One region of the Streptomyces sp. NPDC057136 genome, then DNA from elsewhere that is predicted to be linked to it. Evidence: riboswitches for the same ligand, from Rfam matches in the RefSeq annotation. Region 1 holds a riboswitch; each other region holds the start of a gene.
What was found. A riboswitch is a leader RNA that binds a small molecule or an ion and turns the genes downstream of it on or off. The one in region 1 is predicted to bind cyclic di-AMP.
Positions count from the first base shown of each region.

Region 2: it holds a riboswitch for cyclic di-AMP, as region 1 does, so the genes downstream of both, ACFT7S_RS11695 (C40 family peptidase) here and ACFT7S_RS17760 (peptidoglycan DD-metalloendopeptidase family protein) in region 1, are expected to answer to the same signal.
Region 3: it holds a riboswitch for cyclic di-AMP, as region 1 does, so the genes downstream of both, ACFT7S_RS31050 (M23 family metallopeptidase) here and ACFT7S_RS17760 (peptidoglycan DD-metalloendopeptidase family protein) in region 1, are expected to answer to the same signal.
Region 4: it holds a riboswitch for cyclic di-AMP, as region 1 does, so the genes downstream of both, ACFT7S_RS13720 (M23 family metallopeptidase) here and ACFT7S_RS17760 (peptidoglycan DD-metalloendopeptidase family protein) in region 1, are expected to answer to the same signal.

Region 1 covers NZ_JBHUUV010000013.1:5,169-10,170, forward strand. The annotation lists gene ACFT7S_RS17750 (tyrosine-protein phosphatase) at 1-343, opposite strand, end outside; gene ACFT7S_RS17755 (alpha-galactosidase) at 523-2,622, shown strand; cyclic di-AMP (ydaO/yuaA leader) riboswitch at 2,911-3,069, shown strand; gene ACFT7S_RS17760 (peptidoglycan DD-metalloendopeptidase family protein) at 3,075-4,070, shown strand; gene ACFT7S_RS17765 (SGNH/GDSL hydrolase family protein) at 4,258-5,002, shown strand, end outside.
Region 2 covers NZ_JBHUUV010000007.1:115,415-120,416, forward strand. The annotation lists gene ACFT7S_RS11675 (8-amino-7-oxononanoate synthase) at 1-881, shown strand, start outside; gene ACFT7S_RS11680 (ATP-binding protein) at 1,083-1,514, shown strand; gene ACFT7S_RS11685 (LysR family transcriptional regulator) at 1,533-2,450, opposite strand; gene ACFT7S_RS11690 (LysE family translocator) at 2,523-3,164, shown strand; gene ACFT7S_RS11695 (C40 family peptidase) at 3,182-3,652, opposite strand; cyclic di-AMP (ydaO/yuaA leader) riboswitch at 3,657-3,842, opposite strand; gene ACFT7S_RS11700 (hypothetical protein) at 4,194-4,502, opposite strand; gene ACFT7S_RS11705 (ATP-dependent Clp protease proteolytic subunit) at 4,510-5,002, opposite strand, start outside.
Region 3 covers NZ_JBHUUV010000035.1:35,529-40,530, reverse strand. The annotation lists gene ACFT7S_RS31060 (M16 family metallopeptidase) at 1-1,303, shown strand, start outside; gene ACFT7S_RS31055 (M16 family metallopeptidase) at 1,330-2,712, shown strand; cyclic di-AMP (ydaO/yuaA leader) riboswitch at 2,934-3,101, shown strand; gene ACFT7S_RS31050 (M23 family metallopeptidase) at 3,114-3,917, shown strand; gene ACFT7S_RS31045 (GntR family transcriptional regulator) at 4,129-4,845, shown strand.
Region 4 covers NZ_JBHUUV010000009.1:18,305-23,306, forward strand. The annotation lists gene ACFT7S_RS13715 (aldo/keto reductase) at 1-450, opposite strand, end outside; gene ACFT7S_RS13720 (M23 family metallopeptidase) at 614-1,657, opposite strand; cyclic di-AMP (ydaO/yuaA leader) riboswitch at 1,669-1,822, opposite strand; gene ACFT7S_RS13725 (PP2C family protein-serine/threonine phosphatase) at 2,107-3,276, opposite strand; tRNA gene ACFT7S_RS13730 (tRNA-Met) at 3,490-3,563, opposite strand; gene ACFT7S_RS13735 (sulfite oxidase) at 3,626-4,798, opposite strand.

The DNA.
Region 1 (5,002 bases):
GCAGCTGCTCGATGTTGCCGTCGCGGACCAGCCGCCAGAACTCGGCGCCGTCAGCCGGGTCGGAGAGCGGAATGTTGACGTTGCGGACGCCTGTCAGCTCCACGTCGTGGCCGTCGAGCTTGTGGTCGGCGGCGTTGCGGAAGTCGAAGATCGTGTGCAGGCCGAGCCCGTCGAGGAACGCCGCGTCCTGCTCGGTGGCGTGCGCCAGGTGACCGCTGCGGTAGAGCCGCCCGAACCGCACCCGGCGGCCGTCCGTGGCCGGCAGGCCCCCGACGTCACGGAAGTTGCGTACACCGGTCAGCTCAGTGTGCGACAACGGGACCTGCGGCAGCTGCTGCGTCACGGTGACTCCTGGAGTGTCTGGCGTCGGCGCTGCTCGCCGACGAGGGCACGGTCGTGACGATACGACATTGATTCCCCAGGCAATCATCTTGCCCCGGAGGTCGCCGTTCCGTGCGGCACCGTTGCCCACGCGGCGCGCACGCTCGATGATGTGCGGAACTGTTCGAATCTGGGGGCGGCATGATCGAGACAGGCGACGAGGGCCGGACCTGGCTGCTCGGCGGAGCGACCGGAAGCTACGCGCTGCACCTCACGGACCGGGACGAACTGCTGCATCTGCACTGGGGCCCGCGCATCTCCCTGGCCGCGGCAGAGGCCCTGGCCGCCCTGCCCCCGGCCCCGGAGCGGCCCTTCGAGTCCTCGCTCGACGGCAGGGAGGAGTACCCCGTCGAGGGCGGGCCCCGGTTCGTCCGCCCGGCACTCTCAGTGCGGGGCGGCGGGGTCAGGGGCACGCAGTGGGTGTTCGCGGACGCTGTGGTGGAAGGGGACGAGCTCCGCCTCCGCTTCACCGACGCCGTACACGCTCTCTGCCTCACCCTGCACTACCGCATGCGGGACGACTCCGATGTGATCGAACGCTGGGCCACCGTCGCCCACACCGGCCGTGGCCGCCCGTCCCTGGAACTGCTCCGCGCCGACGCCGCCGCCTGGACACTGCCCGCCCGGGACGGCTGGCGACTGAGTCGGCTGCACGGCCGCTGGGCGGCGGAGTCGCGGCTCGTACGCGCGGAGCTCACGTACGGCGAACACATTCTCTCCAGCCGGCGCGGCCACACCGGGCACCAGCACCTTCCCTGGGTGGCCCTCGACGCGGACGGGGCAGCCACCGAGCAGCACGGCGAGGTGTACGGCTGCGCGCTCGGCTGGTCCGGTTCCTGGCGCATCGCGGTGCAGCAGCTCCCCGACGGCCTCGTGCAGATCACCGGCGGCGCGGGCCACGACGAGTCCGGACTGCTGCGCCTCGCCCCCGGTGAGTCGTACACCACACCGCTCTTCGCGGGCCTGTGGAGCGCCGGGGGCTTCGGCGGCGCGAGCCGGGCCTGGCACGCCTGGCAGCTGGCCCGGGTGATCCCCGATGCCGAGGCCCTGCGGCCGGTGCTCTACAACTCCTGGGAGGCGACCGGCTTCGACGTCTCCGAGCCGCAGCAGCGGGCGCTCGCCGAGCGGGCCGCCGGCCTGGGCGTCGAGCTGTTCGTCGTGGACGACGCGTGGTTCGGCCGGCGCACCAGCGACCGCGCCGGGCTCGGCGACTGGACACCGAACCCGGCGCGCTTTCCCGGCGGTCTGAAACCGCTCGCAGAGGAAGTGCACCGGCTCGGGATGCGGTTCGGCATCTGGGTCGAGCCGGAAATGGTCAACGCCGACAGCGATCTCTACCGCGCCCATCCGGAGTGGGTGCAGCACCATCCCGGACGGACCCGCACCGAATTCCGCAATCAGCTGGTGCTCAACCTGGCCAGGCCCGATGTGCGGGCGTACCTCTGGGAACAGCTGGACACCCTGCTTTCCGGCGCCCCCGTCGACTATGTGAAATGGGACTTCAACCGGTGTTTCACGGATGCGGGCTGGCCCGGCGAGGAGTATCCGCAGAAGCTGTGGGTCGAGCACGTGGAGGCCTTGTACGGGCTGCTCGACCAGCTGCGTGCGGCACATCCGGGCGTCGCCTTCGAGTCCTGCTCGGGCGGCGGAGGCCGGATCGATCTGGGCATCCTCTCCCGCACGGACCAGGTGTGGACGTCGGACAACACCGACCCGCTGGACCGGCTCGCCATCCAGGAGGGCTTCGGGCAGATCCATCCGGCGCGGGTGATGGCGGCCTGGGTGACGGACAGCCCGAACACCCAGCTCAACGGCCGGGTGAGCTCACTGGGATTCCGGTTCGTCAGTGCCATGGCCGGAGTGCTCGGCGTCGGCGGCGACCTCACCGAATGGAGCGAGGAGGAGCTGGCCGAGGCAAGGGGCTGGGTGGCGCTGTACAAGGAGATCCGACCGGTCGTGCAGCGGGGCGCGCTGTACCGGCTGCGGCCTCCACGCGGCGGGCTCAGTGCGGTCCAGTACGTGTACGGGCAGGACGTCGTCGTCCTCATGTACTTGGAGGCACAGAGGTACGGGGAGCGACCCCCTGCGCTTCGCCTGCGCGGGCTCGACCCCTCGGCGAGGTACATGTGCCTCGACACCGGTGCGGTGTACGAGGGTTCGGTGCTGCTCCATCAGGGTGTGGATACCGGGCTCCGGGGCGATCTCGACGCGAGGGTGCTGAGGCTCCGCCGTACGCCGTGATCGGGGCATGTCCGTATTGGTGCATTTAGCAGAACATGCCCTGCTTATGGGGGAGATGGTGGTCGACTGGTGAGCGGGATCATATCCGTGACGGTGCGTGGTGGCCCGGCCGACGGGCATTCCGCCCCCCGCACGGAATGCCAAGATCCGTAATCCACGCAGTGTGACCGGAAATCCGCGCCGGAATTGAATCTCGCATTCCGGTGCGTCGGACATGGCTTGTTCCGGCCGTCCTTACTCGCTTACGGTCACCGTCAATCCGGACGGACCGCCTAATCCTGCCGCCGCCCGGAATCCGCACCCACTCACGCGTGGCAGGAGCGGGGGACCCAGGTAAGCCGCTGGTCCGGAGCAATCCGGAACGGCTCGGGGTGAAGTCGCGCCAGCGCGACCGGGCATCTCCAGCCCGAACCCGACAGCTCACCTCGCAGGCGCCGGAGAGGAATTCCCCCATGCCCGCACAGGGTAAGCACCGTCGTCCGAAGTCCAGCCCGATCGCCCGCGGCATCTTCGCCGCCGGGACCGGCGGCGCAGTCCTCGCTCTTCCGCTGATCGGCGCCACCGGAGCGCACGCCGCGGAGCAGGCCGCGCCCGCCGCCAAGCCCGCGGCAGCCTCGGTCGCCGCTGCGCACACCGCGCCCGCCGCCGTGTCCAAGACCGCCCCGAAGACGTACTCCGTGGCCGCCGGCGACTATCTGTCGAAGATCGCCGCCGAGCAGAAGATCAAGGGCGGCTGGCAGAAGCTGTACAAGGACAACCGCGAGGTCGTCGGCGAGAACCCGGGCCTGATCTTCCCCGGCACCGAACTCACGCTCGGCGCCAAGGCGTCCGGCTCCGCCGAAGCCGCTGCTCCCAAGGCCGCTGCTCCCAAGGCCGCTGCTCCCAAGGCCGCTGCTCCCAAGGCCGCTGCCCCCAAGGCCACCGCTTCCAAGGCCGCGGCCCCGAAGGCGGACACGTCCTCCAACTCGGCCTCCTCCTCCGCCGAGTCGGCCGCCTCGACGAACACCAGCGCCGCCACCGGCGCCTCGGAGAGCAACAGCTCCGGCTGGACGACCCCCGTGGCCGACGCCACCGTCACCACGCCGTACCGCGCCTCCGGCTCGATGTGGTCCAGTGGCTACCACACCGGTGCGGACTTCCAGGCCGCCTCCGGCACCAGCGTCCGGGCCATCGGCCCCGGCACCGTGGTCTCGGCCGGCTGGAGCGGTTCGTACGGCAACGAGGTCGTCATCAAGCACGAGGACGGCATGTACTCCCAGTACGCCCACCAGACCTCGCTCAACGTGTCGGTCGGCGAGACCGTCACCGGCGGCCAGCAGATCGGCCTCTCCGGTTCCACCGGCAACTCGAGCGGCCCGCACCTCCACTTCGAGGTCCGCACCGGCCCGAGCTACGGCTCGGACGTCGACCCGGTCTCGTACCTGCGTCAGCACGGCGTCTCCATCTGAGACGAGCAGCAGTGAAGAAGGGCGGTGCGCCGGCGGCGCACCGCCCTTCTTCGCGTTCTCACCGGTTCTGCGGGGGCCGCCACTTATTCCGGCTTTACCAAAAACTGACCGGGTGGTCTATCTCACGACCCGTCAACCCCTTATTACGGTCGCGTAGGTCACATTCGTAGGTGCAGGATAAGTCCTTGTGGCAGACGATTCGAAACTCAATCAGCGCGGTCTCCAGGACGTCATGGGCGTCAAGAGCGTCATAGGGTCGTACGCGGCGATTGGCGACAGCTTCACCGAGGGCGTCGGCGACCCCGGCCCCGATGGAACCTTTGTCGGCTGGGCGGACCGGTTCGCTGTGCTGCTGGCGGATCAGCTCCCGGTATCCGACGAGGGGGCGGGCCTCACCGCATCGCGGCACGGCAATTTCCGGTACGCCAATCTCGCCGTACGCGGACGGCTCCTCGACCAGATCGTCGAGGAACAGGTCCCGCGAGCCAAGGAACTGGCACCCGACCTCGTGAGCTTCTGCGCGGGCGGCAACGACATCCTCCGGCCGGGCAGCGACCCCGACGACGTGGCCGAGCGCTTCGAGCGCGCCGTCGCCGAACTGGCCGGCGCGGTCGGCACCGTCATGATCACCACCGGCTTCGACCCCCGCCACATGCCGGTGCTGCGCCACCTCCGGGGCAAGATCGCCACCTACACCGCCCATGTGCGCTCCATCGCCGACCGCTACGACTGCCCGGTCCTCGACCTGTGGTCGCTGCGTTCCGTGCAGGACCGCCGGGCCTGGGACGACGACCGGCTGCATCTGTCGCCCGAGGGGCACACCAGGGTCGCGCTCCGCGCCGCCCAGGTCCTCGGCATCGAGGTGCCCGCCGACCCCGACCAGGCATGGCCGCCGCAGGCCCTGCGCCGCCCGCTCGACGACCGGCGCGACG
Region 2 (5,002 bases), on a different contig from region 1:
CGGCCCTGGTGTTCTCCTCCGGATACGCGGCCAACCTCGCCGCCCTCACCGCACTTTCCGGCCACGGCTCCCTGATCGTCTCCGACGCCGGCAACCACGCCTCGATCGTCGACGGATGCCGGCTCTCCCGGGCCGCGACGGCCGTGGTGCCGCACGCGGAGCCCGACGCCGTACGCAAGGCCCTGCACGCGCACGACGGACGGGCCCTGGCGGTGACCGACTCGGTCTTCTCGGTGGACGGCGACGCCGCTCCGCTGACGGAACTCGCCGACGCGTGCCGGGCCGAGGGCGCCGCACTGCTGGTCGACGACGCGCATGGGCTGGGCGTCCTCGGGGAAGGCGGGCGCGGCGCGCTCGCCGCCGTCGGGCTCGCGGGCGGCGAGGGGATCGTCGCCACGCTCACCCTGTCCAAGTCGCTGGGCAGCCAGGGCGGTGCGGTCCTCGGACCGGCCCGGGTCATCGACCACCTGGTCAACACGGCCCGCACATTCATCTTCGACACCGGACTCGCCCCGGCGGCGGCCGGCGGGGCCCTGGGCGCACTGGACCTGCTGAGGCGCGAACCGGAGAGGGCGGACCGCGCCCGTGCGGTGGCCACGGCCCTGTACGAACGGCTGACCGCGGCCGGGCTCACGGCAGCCCGCCCCGACGCCGCGGTGGTCGCCGTCCGGGCGCCGTCCGCGGACTCGGCGGTGCGCTGGGCGGCCGACTGCCGCGCGGCTGGAATCGCGGTGGGCTGCTTCCGGCCGCCGTCGGTACCGGACGGGATCTCGCGGCTGCGGCTGACCGCGCGGGCCGATCTGACGCCGGAGCAGGTCTCGGCCGCGGTGGACACGATCGTACGGACCGCTCCCGAAGGGGCGTCGGCCCAGGTCGGCTGAGGGGTCGATCGCCGTCCTCCGGTACGGGTTCCGGGGCGTCGCCCCCATGCAGTCTTCCGTGGCAGAGTTCACCGCTTTGGGCGACAGGTATATGCATATCTTGGTGCATCGTCGTTACAGAGGGCAGCATCAGTGTCAATCTGGCGCGAAGCACAACCCCGGCCGATCTCGATCGGCCGGGCCGGGAAGGGACGGCGCCGCATGGCAGACCAGCAAGAAGCATCCGTCACTCTGCCGAGCGATCCGGTCTCGGTGTCCTCGGCGCGCAGATATGTGGCCCGGGTCCTCACCGAGTGGGGCCTCCCGGACGACGCCGAGATCGCCGACAGCATCCGTCTGATCGTTTCCGAACTGGCCACCAACGCCGTCCAGCACACCCTCGGCCAGTCGCCCACCTTCACCGTGGACCTCCGGCTGGACCGGGACGAGGAGCTGTACGTCGGGGTGACGGACAGTCACCCCCGCTGGCCCCGGCGGCTGCCCGCGGCCGTCCAGCAGGACAACGGGCGCGGCATGGTCATCATCCGCTGTCTGGCCAAGGAGTGCGGCGGGCGGCTCACCGTCAGCCCCACGGCCGACGGGGGCAAGACCGTCTCGATCGCGTTGCCGTGGACCGTCCCTGTCCAGAGCTGACCCCGCCGAAACGGTCCATCACTGCCCAGCGGCCGCGCGGCCGAAGCCGCTGCGCAACAGCGCCGTCAGGGTCGCTGCCGCCGCGGTCGCCCGGTCACCGCGGTGCACCACCGAAATGGTCCGCCGGAAGGCGGCGGGGTCGAGCCGCCGCACCGCCAGCGGCGTCGGTGACATCGCGGCGACCATCTCCGGCACCACGGCCGCCCCGAGCCCCGCACTGACCAGTGCGCACACCAGCGCGTAGCCGGGGGACTCGCAGACCACGGCCGGCGTCGCCCCCGCCTCGGCCAGGGCCCTCTCCACACCGCGCCGGGGCGGATGCGTCGGCGCACTGCTGATCAGGGGACGGCCGGCGAGCTCCGTGACCGGCAGCCGCCCCGTGCCCTCCGAGAGGACCTGCCCGACGGCGGTGATCAGGACCAGCTCCTCGACCAGCAGCGGCTCGACGGTGACCCCCGCAGGCGGCGGATCGGCGACAGCCGGCTCATACGCGTGCGTCAGCGCGAGATCCACCTCGCCCGAGGCCACGGCGGCGACCCCGCCTGGCGGCTCCAGATCCGTGACGGTCAGCTCGACGTCCGGATGGGCCCGCCGGAACGCGCTCAGGACCGGAGGCAGCAGATGAATGCCGGCCGTGGTGAAGGTGGCGACCCTCAGCCGCCCGCCCGACAGCCCGGCAAGCCGCGCCAGCTCGTGGCGGGCCTGGTTCATCTCGTCCAGCACCCTCCGAGCCCGTCCGGCCAGCAGCTCACCCGCCGCCGTGAGCCGTGCGCCGCGGTGGTGGCGTACCAACAGCTCCGCACCGGCCTCCCGCTCCAGTTTGGCCAGCTGCTGGGAGAGTGCGGGGGCCGTGTAGCCCAGACGGGCTGCGGCACGCGTGATCGAACCCGCCTCGGCGACCGCCACCAGCGCCGCCAGGCGCGTCGGGTCGTACATTAAGCATTCCTTTTGGCAGACCCAGAAGATTGCAAGTACACGCTAAGGGCTCGGTGCGTCCATGGTGTACCCATGGACGCACAACTGCTGGCCTTCACCGGAGTCGCCGCGGGAATGGTGGCGCTGCCGGGCGCCGACTTCACCGTGGTCGTACGCAATGCCCTGGCCTCGCGCAGGGCCGGGGTGGCCACCGCGCTGGGAGTCGCCGGGGGTCTGCTGGTGCACACCGCGCTCGCCGTGGCGGGCCTCGCCGCGGTGCTGGTGACGATGCCCGTGCTCTTCCGCACCGTCCAGCTGCTCGGCGGCGCGTACGTGCTCTACCTAGGACTCAGCGCGCTGTACGCGATACGGCGGCGCCCGGCGACGGCCGGAGCGGATCAGGACACGGCACCGCGGGAGACACCCGAAGCGCTCGGGCGCTCGCTGCGTCAGGGGTTCCTCACCAATGCCCTGAACCCCAAGGCGCCCGTCCTCTTCCTCAGCCTGCTGCCCCAGTTCGTTCCGGACGGCCGGCCGCCCTTGCCGAGGACACTGCTTCTCGCCGCGGTCGTCGTGCTGCTGGCGCTCATCTGGTTCCCGGCCGTGGCCCTGCTCGTGGACCGGCTCGGCCGGTGGCTGCGTCGGCCGCGTACCGCCAGGGCGATCGAGGGCGGCAGTGGCGCGGCGCTCACCGCGCTCGGGCTCGTGCTGGTGGGCGGGCCCCTGCTGCACTGAGACAGCAGGGGCGCCGGTCAGCGCACCCGCCCGTACCAGACGCTCTTGGACCAGATTCGCTCCAGGCGCACGACGGAGCCGGACTTCGGGGAGTGCCAGATCCGGCCGCGGCCGGCGTAAATGCCCACGTGGTAGACGCTGCGGCCGTAGTGGAAGAAGACCAGATCGCCGCGTTTACGCTGCGACGAGGAGATGTGGCGGGTCTTGTTGTACTGCTGCTGGGCCGTGCGGGGAAGTTTCTTGCCCACCCTCTTGAACGAGTACAGCGTCAGCCCCGAACAGTCGAACCGGCGGGGGCCTGCGGCACCGTATTGGTAGGGCGAACCCTTCTTCGAGGCGGCGATGCTGAGCGCCTTCGTCGAATGGGTGGCGGCCTCGGCATCGTTCACGATGCCCGGGGCCAGCATGGTGGTGCCGATGGCGAGAGTGAGTGCCGAGGCCGTACCGGCTCGGGCGAGAAGTGACGGGACACGAACCTGCGCAGACATGCGCAACCCTTCGTCAGCCGCCTGTGAAGGATGACCTGTCGGGTTCGGGCTGGCGAAGTTGCCCGGCCGCACATGGCGGCTTCACCCCGAGGGACGGCCGGTCACCCGGTCGACCCGTTGTGCTCGGGTCCTCCACTCCTGCCGATCCACTCCTGTCGACCAGTCATCCGGACAGCGGCAGGACTCGGCGTCCGCCCGGACCGCCCCGCCGCGGTGGCGGGGGCTTGTCGTCCCAGGGATCTTGACTCACTCGGTGTCTGTTTTCTGAGTTGAATCGGTGTTATGTGAGGCTCGTCACGAATGATCCATTTGGGTGGACAGGGTGGATTTGAGTCGGGAGGCGAGCTTCCCGACCGGCCTCGTACCAGCGGCGGAGCGCTGAATTCCGCTCACGGCCCGCACGCATTGCACAAGTTGAGCTGTCCCTCGAAAGGGGAACGGTCTACGCCGAACGAGCGAGGGAATTCGCTCCGAGTGCCGGGCGTGTCGGGAGAGTGTGCGCGAAGAGCCGGTCGGGAAGGGGAGTCGGGGAAGCAGTTGATCAACTCGTGCCGACGGGCGGTACGGTGACCCGCTCCGCGCGCCGCTCCCCGTCGAGCACCCGCAACGCCCGCGCCAGGGTGCCCGCATGGATCTGCGTTTCGCCCCGCTCGTGCATGGAGACGAGGGCGTCACGCAGCGCTCCCGCCCGGGAGGCCAGCGCCTGCGCAGCCCGGAGCGCGCTGTAGGTGTCGCTGCCGCGGGCCGGGTTGATCCGGCCCACTTGGTCGAGCACTTCCAGGTAGCAGTCGATGAACTCCCCCTCGGCACGGGTCAGTGCGGGGAGCGGCGGGAACTCCGGTGGCAGCATCGGCGGTTCACCTCGCGGGGTGCGGCGGCTGGGACGGACTGCGCTTCTCCATGACGTGGTCCACCATCCCGTACGCCTTGGCGGCCGTGGCGTCGAGGATGGTGTCCCGGTCGAGGTCGGCGGTGACTTGCTCCGCGGACCGGCCGGTGTGCCGGACCAGCATTCCCGTGAGCATCTCGCGCACGCGCATCAACTCCCGTGCCTCGATCTCCAGATCGGAGGGCTGGCCCCGCACGGCCTCGGGCAGGGAGGGCTGCTGAATGACTACCCGGGCGCCGGGCAGGGCATGTCGCCGGCCCGGCGCGCCGGCCGCGAGCAGGACGGCCGCGGAGGAGCCGGCCTGGCCGAGGCAGAAGGTCTCCACCTCGCAGGTGAGGAACTGCATCGTGTCGTAGATCGCGGCCATGGCGGTGAACGAGCCGCCGGGGGAGTTGATGTACAGCGAGATCGGCCGGTCGGGCTCCGCGTGCTCCAGGTACATGAACTGAGCGATGAGGTCG
Region 3 (5,002 bases), on a different contig from region 1:
GCACCGCCTGGCCAACGGCCTGCGTGTGGTGCTCTCGGAGGACCATCTGACCCCGGTCGCCGCGGTCTGTCTCTGGTACGACGTCGGTTCACGCCACGAGGTCAAGGGGCGTACCGGTCTGGCTCACCTCTTCGAGCACCTGATGTTCCAGGGCTCGGGCCAGGTCAAGGGGAACGGGCACTTCGAGCTCGTACAGGGAGCCGGTGGTTCGCTGAACGGCACGACCAGTTTCGAGCGGACCAACTACTTCGAGGTCATGCCCACGCACCAGCTGGAGCTCGCGCTCTGGCTGGAGGCCGACCGCATGGGCTCGCTCCTCGCCGCGCTCGACGAGGAGTCCATGGAGAACCAGCGCGACGTCGTGAAGAACGAGCGCCGCCAGCGGTACGACAACGTTCCGTACGGCACGGCCTTCGAGAAGCTGACGGCCCTCGCCTACCCGGAGGGCCACCCGTACCACCACACCCCCATCGGTTCGATGACCGACCTGGACGCGGCGACCCTCGAGGACGCGCGTACGTTCTTCCGTACGTACTACGCGCCCAACAACGCGGTGCTCTCGGTGGTCGGCGACATCGACCCGGAGGAGACGCTCGCCTGGGTCGAGAAGTACTTCGGTTCCATCCCGGCCCACGACGGCAAGCAGCCGCCGCGTGACGGCACGCTGCCCGGCATCATCGGTGAGCAGCTGCGCGAAGTGGTCCACGCGGAGGTCCCGGCGCGCGCGCTGATGGCCGCCTACCGGCTGCCGCACGACGGCACCCGGGAGTGCGACGCGGCGGATCTGGCGCTGACCGTGCTCGGCGGCGGCGAGTCCTCCCGGCTGCACAACCGGCTGGTCCGCCGCGACCGTACGGCGGTGGCGGCCGGGTTCGGGCTGCTGAGGCTGTCCGGGGCGCCTTCGCTCGGCTGGCTGGACGTCAAGACGTCCGGCGGGGTCGAGGTGCCGGAGATCGAGGCCGCGGTCGACGAGGAGCTGGCCAGGTTCGCAGCCGAGGGCCCCACGCCCGAGGAAATGGAGCGGGCCCAGGCGCAGTTGGAGCGCGAGTGGCTGGACCGGCTCGGTACGGTCGAGGGCCGCGCCGATGAACTGTGCCGGTACGCCGTGCTGTTCGGCGACCCGCAGCTGGCCCTGACGGCCGTGCAGCGGGTGCTCGACGTCACTGCGGAGGAGGTCCAGGCGGCCGCCAAGGCCTGCCTGCGCCCCGACAACCGCGCGGTCCTGGTCTACGAACCGGTCGAAGCGCCGGCCGACGCCGATGCCGAAGCCGGCACCGACACGCAGGAAGGGGCGGAGCAGTGAGCGACGCCGCTGTGACTGGAGTAGCGATGGAGTACCACCCGCAGCCGACCGCGGGCGTGGCCAGGCCCTGGGCCTTCCCCGCACCTGAGCGTGGCGCCCTGCCCAACGGCCTCACCGTGCTGCGCTGTCACCGCCCCGGCCAGCAGGTGGTCGCGGTGGAGATCTTCCTGGACGCGCCGCTGGACGCGGAGCCCGAGGGCCTCGACGGTGTGGCCACGATCATGGCGCGCGCCCTGTCCGAGGGCACGGACAAGCGCTCCGCCGAGGAGTTCGCCGCCGAGCTGGAGCGCTGCGGCGCGACTCTCGACGCGCACGCCGACCACCCCGGTCTCCGGGTCTCGCTGGAGGTCCCGGTCTCCCGGCTGACCAAGGCGCTCGGGCTGGTCGCCGAAGCGCTGCGGGCGCCCGCCTTCTCCGAGAGCGAGATCGAGCGTCTGGTGGGCAACCGCCTCGACGAGATCCCGCACGAGCAGGCCAACCCCGCCCGCCGGGCGGCCAAGCAGCTCTCCAAGGAGCTCTTCCCCGCCACGGCGCGGATGTCGCGTCCGCGGCAGGGCACCGAGGAGACGGTGGCGCGGATCGACGCAGCGGCCGTGCGCGCCTTCTACGACGCACACGTCCGTCCGTCCACCGCGACGGCGGTCGTCGTCGGCGACCTCACCGGGGTCGACGTGGACGCGCTCCTCGCCGACACCGTCGGTGACTGGTCGGGCAACTCCGCCGAGCCCCGCCCGGTCCCGCCCATCACCGCCGACGACCGCGGCCGCGTGGTGATCGTGGACCGTCCCGGAGCGGTGCAGACGCAGCTGCTGATCGGCCGCATCGGCGCCGACCGGCACGACAGCGTCTGGCCGGCCCAGGTCCTCGGCACGTACTGCCTGGGCGGCACCCTCACCTCGCGGCTGGACCGCGTGCTGCGCGAGGAGAAGGGCTACACCTACGGCGTACGCGCCTTCGGGCAGGTGCTGCGCTCGACGGCTCCCGGCTCCTCGTCCGGGCGCACCGGAGCGGCGATGCTCGCCATCAGCGGCTCGGTGGACACGGAGTCCACGGGGCCGGCGCTGGACGACCTCTGGAAGGTGTTGCGGACGCTGGCGGCCGACGGGCTCACCGACGCCGAGCGCGAGACGGCCGTGCAGAACCTCGTGGGCGTCGCCCCGCTGAAGTTCGAGACGGCGGCCTCCGTGGCGGGCACCCTCGCCGACCAGGTCGAGCAGCACCTCCCGGACGACTACCAGGCCCAGCTGTACGCGCGGCTGGCCGAGACGGGCACGGTCGAGGCGACGGCCGCGGTGGTCAACGCGTTCCCGGTGGACCGGCTGGTCACGGTGCTCGTCGGTGACGCCTCCCAGATCGCGGACCCCGTCCGCGCACTGGGAATCGGCGAGGTGTCGGTCGTCAGCGGCTGACGAGCGGTCTGCTCTCCGACGTACTCACAAATGCACACAAAGAGGACCCCGATGGGCAAGTTCCCCTCGGGGTCCTTCCCTTTTGTCCGACTTTGATGCGGAGGTTACCTGTCTGCCCTGTGGGATGTACTACAAATCAGCCTGTCCGTTTGGTGATTGAAAGTGACCCCGTTTAGCGTCGGCTCGGCTGTCCGTCATGTGTATGCCGCATCCGTGGCGCCGGGCAGCCATCGCCGAGTCCCCGTCAGGCGCGAGCCTGGGGAGCCGGGGACCCATGAAGTCCCTGGGGTGAATCGGACGTCTGCGCTCCTTCGGGGCGGAGAGGCCCGTAGGAGACCTTCCTGCTCCGAACCCGTCAGCTAACCCGGTAGGCGAGAAGGAAGGAAAGGATCAGCCCCTCCATGGCGTTCACCCGTGCCACCGGGAAGCACCGTGCTCCGAGCCGCCTGACGCGCAAGAGTGCTCGGGTCGCCGGCATCGCGGCTCTGGCCACCACAGGCGTCATCGGCGGGATGGCCTCTCCGGCCCTCGCCGCCGACGAGGCCCGTACCGTCAGCGACACCGGCCTGACCCAGGCGGTTGCCATCGACGGCACCCTTGCCGACCAGATCGCCGCCCAGGCCGAGGCCCAGGAGCAGCAGGCCGAGGCCGCCGCGAAGGCCAAGGCTGTCGCCGAGGCCAAGGCCAAGGCGGAAGCCAGGGCGAAGGCGGAAGCGAAGCGCAAGGCGGAGGCCCGCGCCAAGGAGATCCGTGAGGCCGAGGCCCGCGCCGCCCGCGCGGCCGAGCGCAAGCGGCTGAACTCCTTCCACCTCCCGGTCGCCGGTTCGTTCGTCACCACCGGCTACAAGTCCAGCGGCTCCCTGTGGTCCTCGGGCAGCCACTCGGGTGTCGACTTCCGCGCCGCGTCCGGCTCCTCCGTCGTCGCCGTCGGTGCAGGCACGGTCGTCGAGGCCGGCTGGGGCGGGGCGTACGGCAACAACATCGTGCTCCGGATGACGGACGGCACGTACACCCAGTACGGCCACCTCTCCTCGATCGGTGTCTCCGTCGGTCAGAGCGTCACCTCCGGGCAGCAGATAGGCATCTCCGGCTCGACCGGCAACTCCACCGGACCGCACCTGCACTTCGAGGCCCGGACCAGCCCCGAGTACGGCTCCGACATGGACCCCGTCGCGTACCTGCGCTCGCACGGTCTGAACGTCTGACCACGCGTCGCACCACAGCGCTTCCCGAAGGCCTCGGCTCCCCGCCGGGGCCTTCGGCGTATCGCCCGGAGTCTGTCCGCCGAAGCCTTCCGTGGCCAGAAGATATCCCTGGATTCCGCTCTGCCGTCGGAAATTCGGGCTCATTGCAATAGAGTCGCAGAACAGGCGTCGATCGGCCGCGTTTCGCGGGGATTAAGGCGGAGGTTCGGATATGCGCATTCCCGCGCATTCGGTATGCACGGCAATCCGTGACGACATCGTCTCCGGTGTCTTCGATCGCGGCAGCCGCCTCACCGAGGAGTTGCTCGCGCGTCGATACGGGGTCTCGCGCGTCCCGGTGCGCGAGGCCCTGCGCACGCTGGAGTCCGAGGGGTTCGTCGTCACGAGGCGCCATGCCGGCGCGTGCGTGGCCGAGCCCACCGAGCAGGAGGCCGCCGACCTCCTGGAGGTTCGGATGCTGCTGGAGCCGCTCGGCGCGGCGCGGGCCGCGCAGCGGCGCACCGAGGCGCACCTCAAGGTGCTGCGCGGCCTGGTCAGGCTGGGCCAGGAGCGGGTGCGGCGGGGCGAGGGCGAGGATCTGCGCTCCCTGGGCGGCTGGTTCCACGAGACGCTCGCGCAGGCGTCGGGCAGCCCCGGCCTCATCGCGCTGCTCACCCAGCTCAGGCACAAGATCACCTGGATGTACGCGGTCGAGCAGCCCGTACGGCCCGCGGAGTCCTGGGCCGAGCACGGGGCGATCGTGGACGCGGTCGCCCGCGGTGACGCGGACCGGGCCAGGGCGCTGGCCGTCCAGCACGCCGAGCGTGCGGTCGCGGCCCATCGGCTGCGCCGTCCGGACGCCCGCCCCGACCGGCCGGGACGCAGTCCAGTGCCGTCCCGGGTGAGCACTTCGCAACACGCCGTAAACATCGCGGGCGTCCGTCATTAACAATTACGCCGTATACAAAGAAGGTAATTCCGCAGGGCTTTCTTTGTGCTGCCTGAATTGAAGTCGGTCCGGCGCCTTTTCGGAAACGAAAAAGTCGCGGCACCCGTTCAGGGGTGCCGCGACTCGGTCGCAGAATTGATTCCGGTCGGATCCGACC
Region 4 (5,002 bases), on a different contig from region 1:
GCGCACCTTGCCGTCCTTCACCAGCTGGTCGAGGGCGGTGATGATCTCCTCGACGGGGACGGTCTCGTCGTCGAAGTGCGTGTAGTAGAGGTCGATGTGGTCGGTGCCGAGCCGGCGCAGCGATTCCTCGGCCGCGCCCTTGATGGTGGTGGCGGAGAGCCCCCTGTACGAGGGGTGGGCGCCGACCTTCGTGGCGACGACGATCTCGGAGCGGTTGCCGCGCGAGGCGAGCCACTTGCCGACGACGGTCTCCGATTCGCCGCCCTCGTTGCCCGGCACCCAGGCCGAGTACGAGTCGGCGGTGTCTATGAAGTTGCCGCCCGCCGCGGCATAGGCGTCCAGCACGGCGAAGGACTGTGTCTCGTCGGCCGTCCAGCCGAAAACGTTGCCACCAAGGGCGAGGGGGAAGACCTGAAGGCCGGAGGAGCCGAGCGTACGGAGAGAAGTCATGGGTGGTTCAACCCCGTCACCGAACCGCGCTATTCCGTTTCCCGGCGCGAAAGCGCCCCAAAAAACGGCAAACCGGCAGCCCTGACGTCGGGGGGTGTGCGTCAGGGCTGCCGGGGTTCAGGTGCGTCCGGGGAACGGGACGCGGTGTCTCAACTGCCGGGTCTCAGACCGGGAGGCCCTTGCTGCGCAACCAGCTCATCGGGTCGATGCCCGAGCCGCCCGGGGTGTGGACCTCCAGGTGGAGGTGGGCCCCGCTCGCATTGCCGGTCGCGCCGACGCGGCCGATGACGTCGCCGGTGTTGACCTTCTGGCCCGCGGTGACGTTCATCGAGGACTGGTGGCTGTACGTGACCTCGGTACCGTCGTCGAGCTCGATGACGGTGTGGTAGCCGTACGAAGTGTGCCAGCCGGCCGATGTGACGGTCCCGCCGTGCACGGCCTTGATCGGTGTGCCCGCCCCCGCCGCGAAGTCGAGGCCGGTGTGGTAGCCGGAGGACCACATGGGGCCGGACTGACCGAAGGTCGAGGTGATCGTGTACGAGGAGACCGGCAGGGTGAAGCTGGCGGCCAGCTTGGCGAGCCGCTCGGCCTCCGCCTTGCGCGCGGCTGCCTCTTCGGCCGCCTTCTTCTCGGCGGCGACCTTGGCCTCGGCCACGTCCTGCTGGGCCCTGGCCTCGGCGGCGGCCTTCTCGGCTGCCGCCTTCTCCTCGGCGGCCCTGGCCTCGGCGTCGGCGCTGGCCTGCTGCTGCTCGGCCTGCTGGAGGATGCGGGTGCGCAGCGCCTCTCCGGCGTCCGTCGTGCCCTGCTCGGCCTCCGCGGTGGTGATGCCGGCGGTGGTGAGCGGGGACGACGCGGCCACCGTGGCGGTGTCCTTCGCGTCGGAGTCGTCGGACATCAAAGAGCCGACGCCGGGAAGGGACTTGGCGTCGGGCAGATTGTCCGCGATGGAATCGGGAAGAGAGATGGAGACCGGCGGCTTGCCCTGAGCGGTGGCCATGCCACCCGCACCGACTGCCGCGATGACGCCGACCCCGAGGACGGTGGAGCTACGAGCGAGACCGCGCTGCTTGGCTACGCGATGCCTGCCGCGAACGGGCCGGATGGACTCCTCGGTGGGATTCCATTCCTCCCAGGTCCTGTCCTGGGCACCGAGAGTATCGGTGCCGAAGGGTGACGGGGCCTCGGGGGCAGGCTTGTTGGACGCCACGTGGGCGCACTCCTTTCCTTCCTTCTCGCCTACCGGGTTAGCTGACGGGTTCGGAGCAGGAAGGTCTCCTACGGGCCGCTCTGCCTCTCGCGAGACACAGGTGGCCCGATTCACCCCATGTAGGTGGTTCCCCGGTTTCCTTGCGGAATTCGGCGCTCGCGCACGGTGCCGCCTCTTACGACGACTGGGACGACCGCGCTGCGTTATCGAACGTTAATAGACGGACGGGTCCGATTCCAAGCTGTTCCGAGTGATCATTCGCGACTTCGGCCTGGACTTACCGGGATACAACCGGGTGCAATCGGGCGAGTTGAACACCCCTCGTCCGCCATCCGATTTCTGACGTTGCGTCAAATGTTATGCGGAGGGGCACCCTTCGGTTACGGACGGTGGCCCCGCTCCGCAGCACCGGTCGCGCGGCGCCCGCCGACGGCCCGTCACCGACTGGCTCATTCCGCTCCCCCGGGGGTTCCCCGGCCCACGATCTTCACGGTCCGCCGCCGCTCGGGCTGCCCCTCCGCCGGCCGGCCGACCGCGAGCAGCGCCATGTCGTCCGTGGACAGACCGCCCGTATGCAGGCGTACGTCGTCGGTGAGCGCGGACAGCAGCTCCTCGGGCCCGGGGAAGATCCGCCCCCGCAACCGGGCAGCCGGATCGTAGAAGGCCCCGGCCGCGTCGCGTGCCTCGGAGAGGCCGTCGGTGAACATCAGCAGCGTCGTCCCCGCGGGCAGCGGCCACTCCTCCGACCGGTCCGGCCACACACCCAGATCCATCCCGAGCGGCAGCGCGGGCGAGGACGACACGAGCACGTCCAGCCTTCCGTCGGCGTGCAGCAGGATCGGTTCGGGGTGCCCCCGGTTGACGAGCCGCACCAGACCGACCCCGGGCGGGATCTCGGCGAGTGCGGCGGTGATGAACCCTTCCATGGCATCGAGCCCGCCGCGCCGCGTCCGCTCCCGCGCCAGCGCCCGCTCCAGGCGCTGCGCCACGCCCTCCAGAGAGCGCTCCTGCTCGGCGGCCTCCCGGAACGCCCCGATGACCACCGCCACCGCCCCGACCGCGTCAAGACCCTTGCCCCGTACGTCCCCGACCACCAGCCGTACCCCGTACGGAGTGTCCACGACGGCGAACAGGTCACCGCCGACGAACTCGTCCGCCTGAGCCGCCTCGTACCGTGCCGCGACCTGGAGCCCGCCGATCCGGTCGGCCGGCGTCGGCAGCACCGCCCGCATGGCGGTCTCCGCGATGACCCGGGCCGATGCCAGCTGCTCGTTGCCCCGCCGGACGACACCGTTGATGAAGAGGGCGAGCAGCCCGGCGGTGACCACGGTGACCAGCTCGATGACCGGCTCGACCTGACTGAGCGTGCGGCTGTACAGGTCCAGTACCGCCATGACGAGGGCGGCGGCGATTCCCGTCCGGAGCGTGCCGGCCCGCGAGAAGAACGGTGCGGCGATCAGGGGAGCGGCCACGAAGAGGGGCACGGGGGTGAAGGTGGGCGGGGTCGCGAGGTCGAAGAGCATCCCGCCCGCGATCATCAGCGCGGGCAGCATGCGGACGAACCGACGAGCACGGACTCCCCCGGGAGCCCCGCGCCGCCCTGTGTCCCGCTTCCCCACCTGAGTTCTCCTGCCCGGGTCCGCCTACGGTTGCGGACGGTACCGCGCCCCACCCAGGCTGACCGGAGCCGCGCCGCGCGGCGACTCCTCGTCGGCCAAAGGGGGGAGCGCGGAGGTACTACGCACGCCCCGGTCACACGCTGTCGGCCTGCCGGACCCAGGAAACGACTCGGGCCCGGCACGCTGTGTGCGTGCCGGGCCCGGATCTTTCAGTAGCGGGGACAGGATTTGAACCTGCGACCTCTGGGTTATGAGCCCAGCGAGCTACCGAGCTGCTCCACCCCGCGTCGTAAACACAACTCTACGGCATCCCGGGCGGACTCATGACCACTCTCGCGGCGGACGACGGTCAGCCGGTCTCCGGTGCGCAGAGGACGGAGATCCGCTGGACGTGGTTGCTGCCGAAACCGCCACGGTTCCATCGCTGGACGACGGGCTGGGTGCTGCCGGTGGCGTCGGTGGCGCGGACGCCGAGCACGTGGCTGCCGGGGGTGGCCGTCCAGTGCGCCTGCCAGCCCCGCCATGCCCAGGCGTGCGCGCCGTGCTCCTCCGGAGTGCTCGTACCGAGGACGGCATCGCTCCACGTCCGGCAGCCGTCCGTGCTCACCTCGACTCGTACGACGGGGGCGCGCCCGGACCACGCGCGGCCTTCCAGCAGCACCGCTCCTGGGCGTACGACACGGGTCCGCGACATGAAGTCCGGAAAGCCCGGCGGGATCATCAGCGCCCGGGGAGCGATGCGGGTGACGGGTTCGCCCGGCTCACCGGCCTCCTGCCGGTAGCGGTAGGCAACCGCCTGCTGGAATCCGGTGAACGGGGTCGCGGTGAGCGTGATCCCGCGCAGCCACTTCACGGATGCCATGCCGTACCAGCCGGGCACCACCAGCCGCAGCGGAAAGCCGTGCTGCGGCGGCAGTGGCGCTCCGTTCATGCCGTACGCCACCAGCACCTCCGGGTCGCGCCCCGCGGCCACGTCCAGAGGCAGGCTCCGCCGGTAGTCCTGCTCGACGCCGCGCTCGACCCCGTGGTCCGCGCCGCCGAAGACGGCCTCGACGGCGTCCGCCTCCACGCCTGCCTCGGCGAGCAGCAGCCGCAGGGGTACGCCGGTCCACTCGGCCGTGCCGACCGCCTCGACCAGCCACGGCTGGCTCACGGGCCTCGGCGCGAGCCCGGCGCGGCCGTTGCCCGCGCACTCCATCGTCACCCGCTGCGTGACGGCGGGGAACGACCGCAGGGCCGCCGGGTCCAGCGTCAGCGGCTTCCGTACCCGGCCGTCGACGGTGAGCTGCCAGTCCTCGGCCCGGGCGGCGGGGATGTCGTAATGGACGAGTACGTAGTGGAGACCGGGCGGCGTGACCTCGTACCGCAAGGCCTCCAGCGGGAGGCCGTGGTTACGGGCCGCGAGCGCGAGCTCCTCCGGGCTGATGCCCTCGGTCGGCCCGGCGAGGCGCCCGGGCGTACTGATGCCGTCGAGGCGCCCGTACCCGTCCACGACTTCCCCGTCCATGGCTTCCCCGTCCATGACTTCATGGTCCCCCCGTGCCCGGAATCCGGCCTTCCGGCGCGCGCCGGCTACCGCCCCGCACACACAACGGCGGCCGGATTGCGCGGCTTCCCGACCGGCGGGAGGCTTGAAGTACCTGCCCTGCGGTGCCGGTCCGCCTGTGACTCGCGGGGATGCCGAGCGTCGGCGTGAAGCGGCCGCCGACCGAAGCAGAAGAGATGA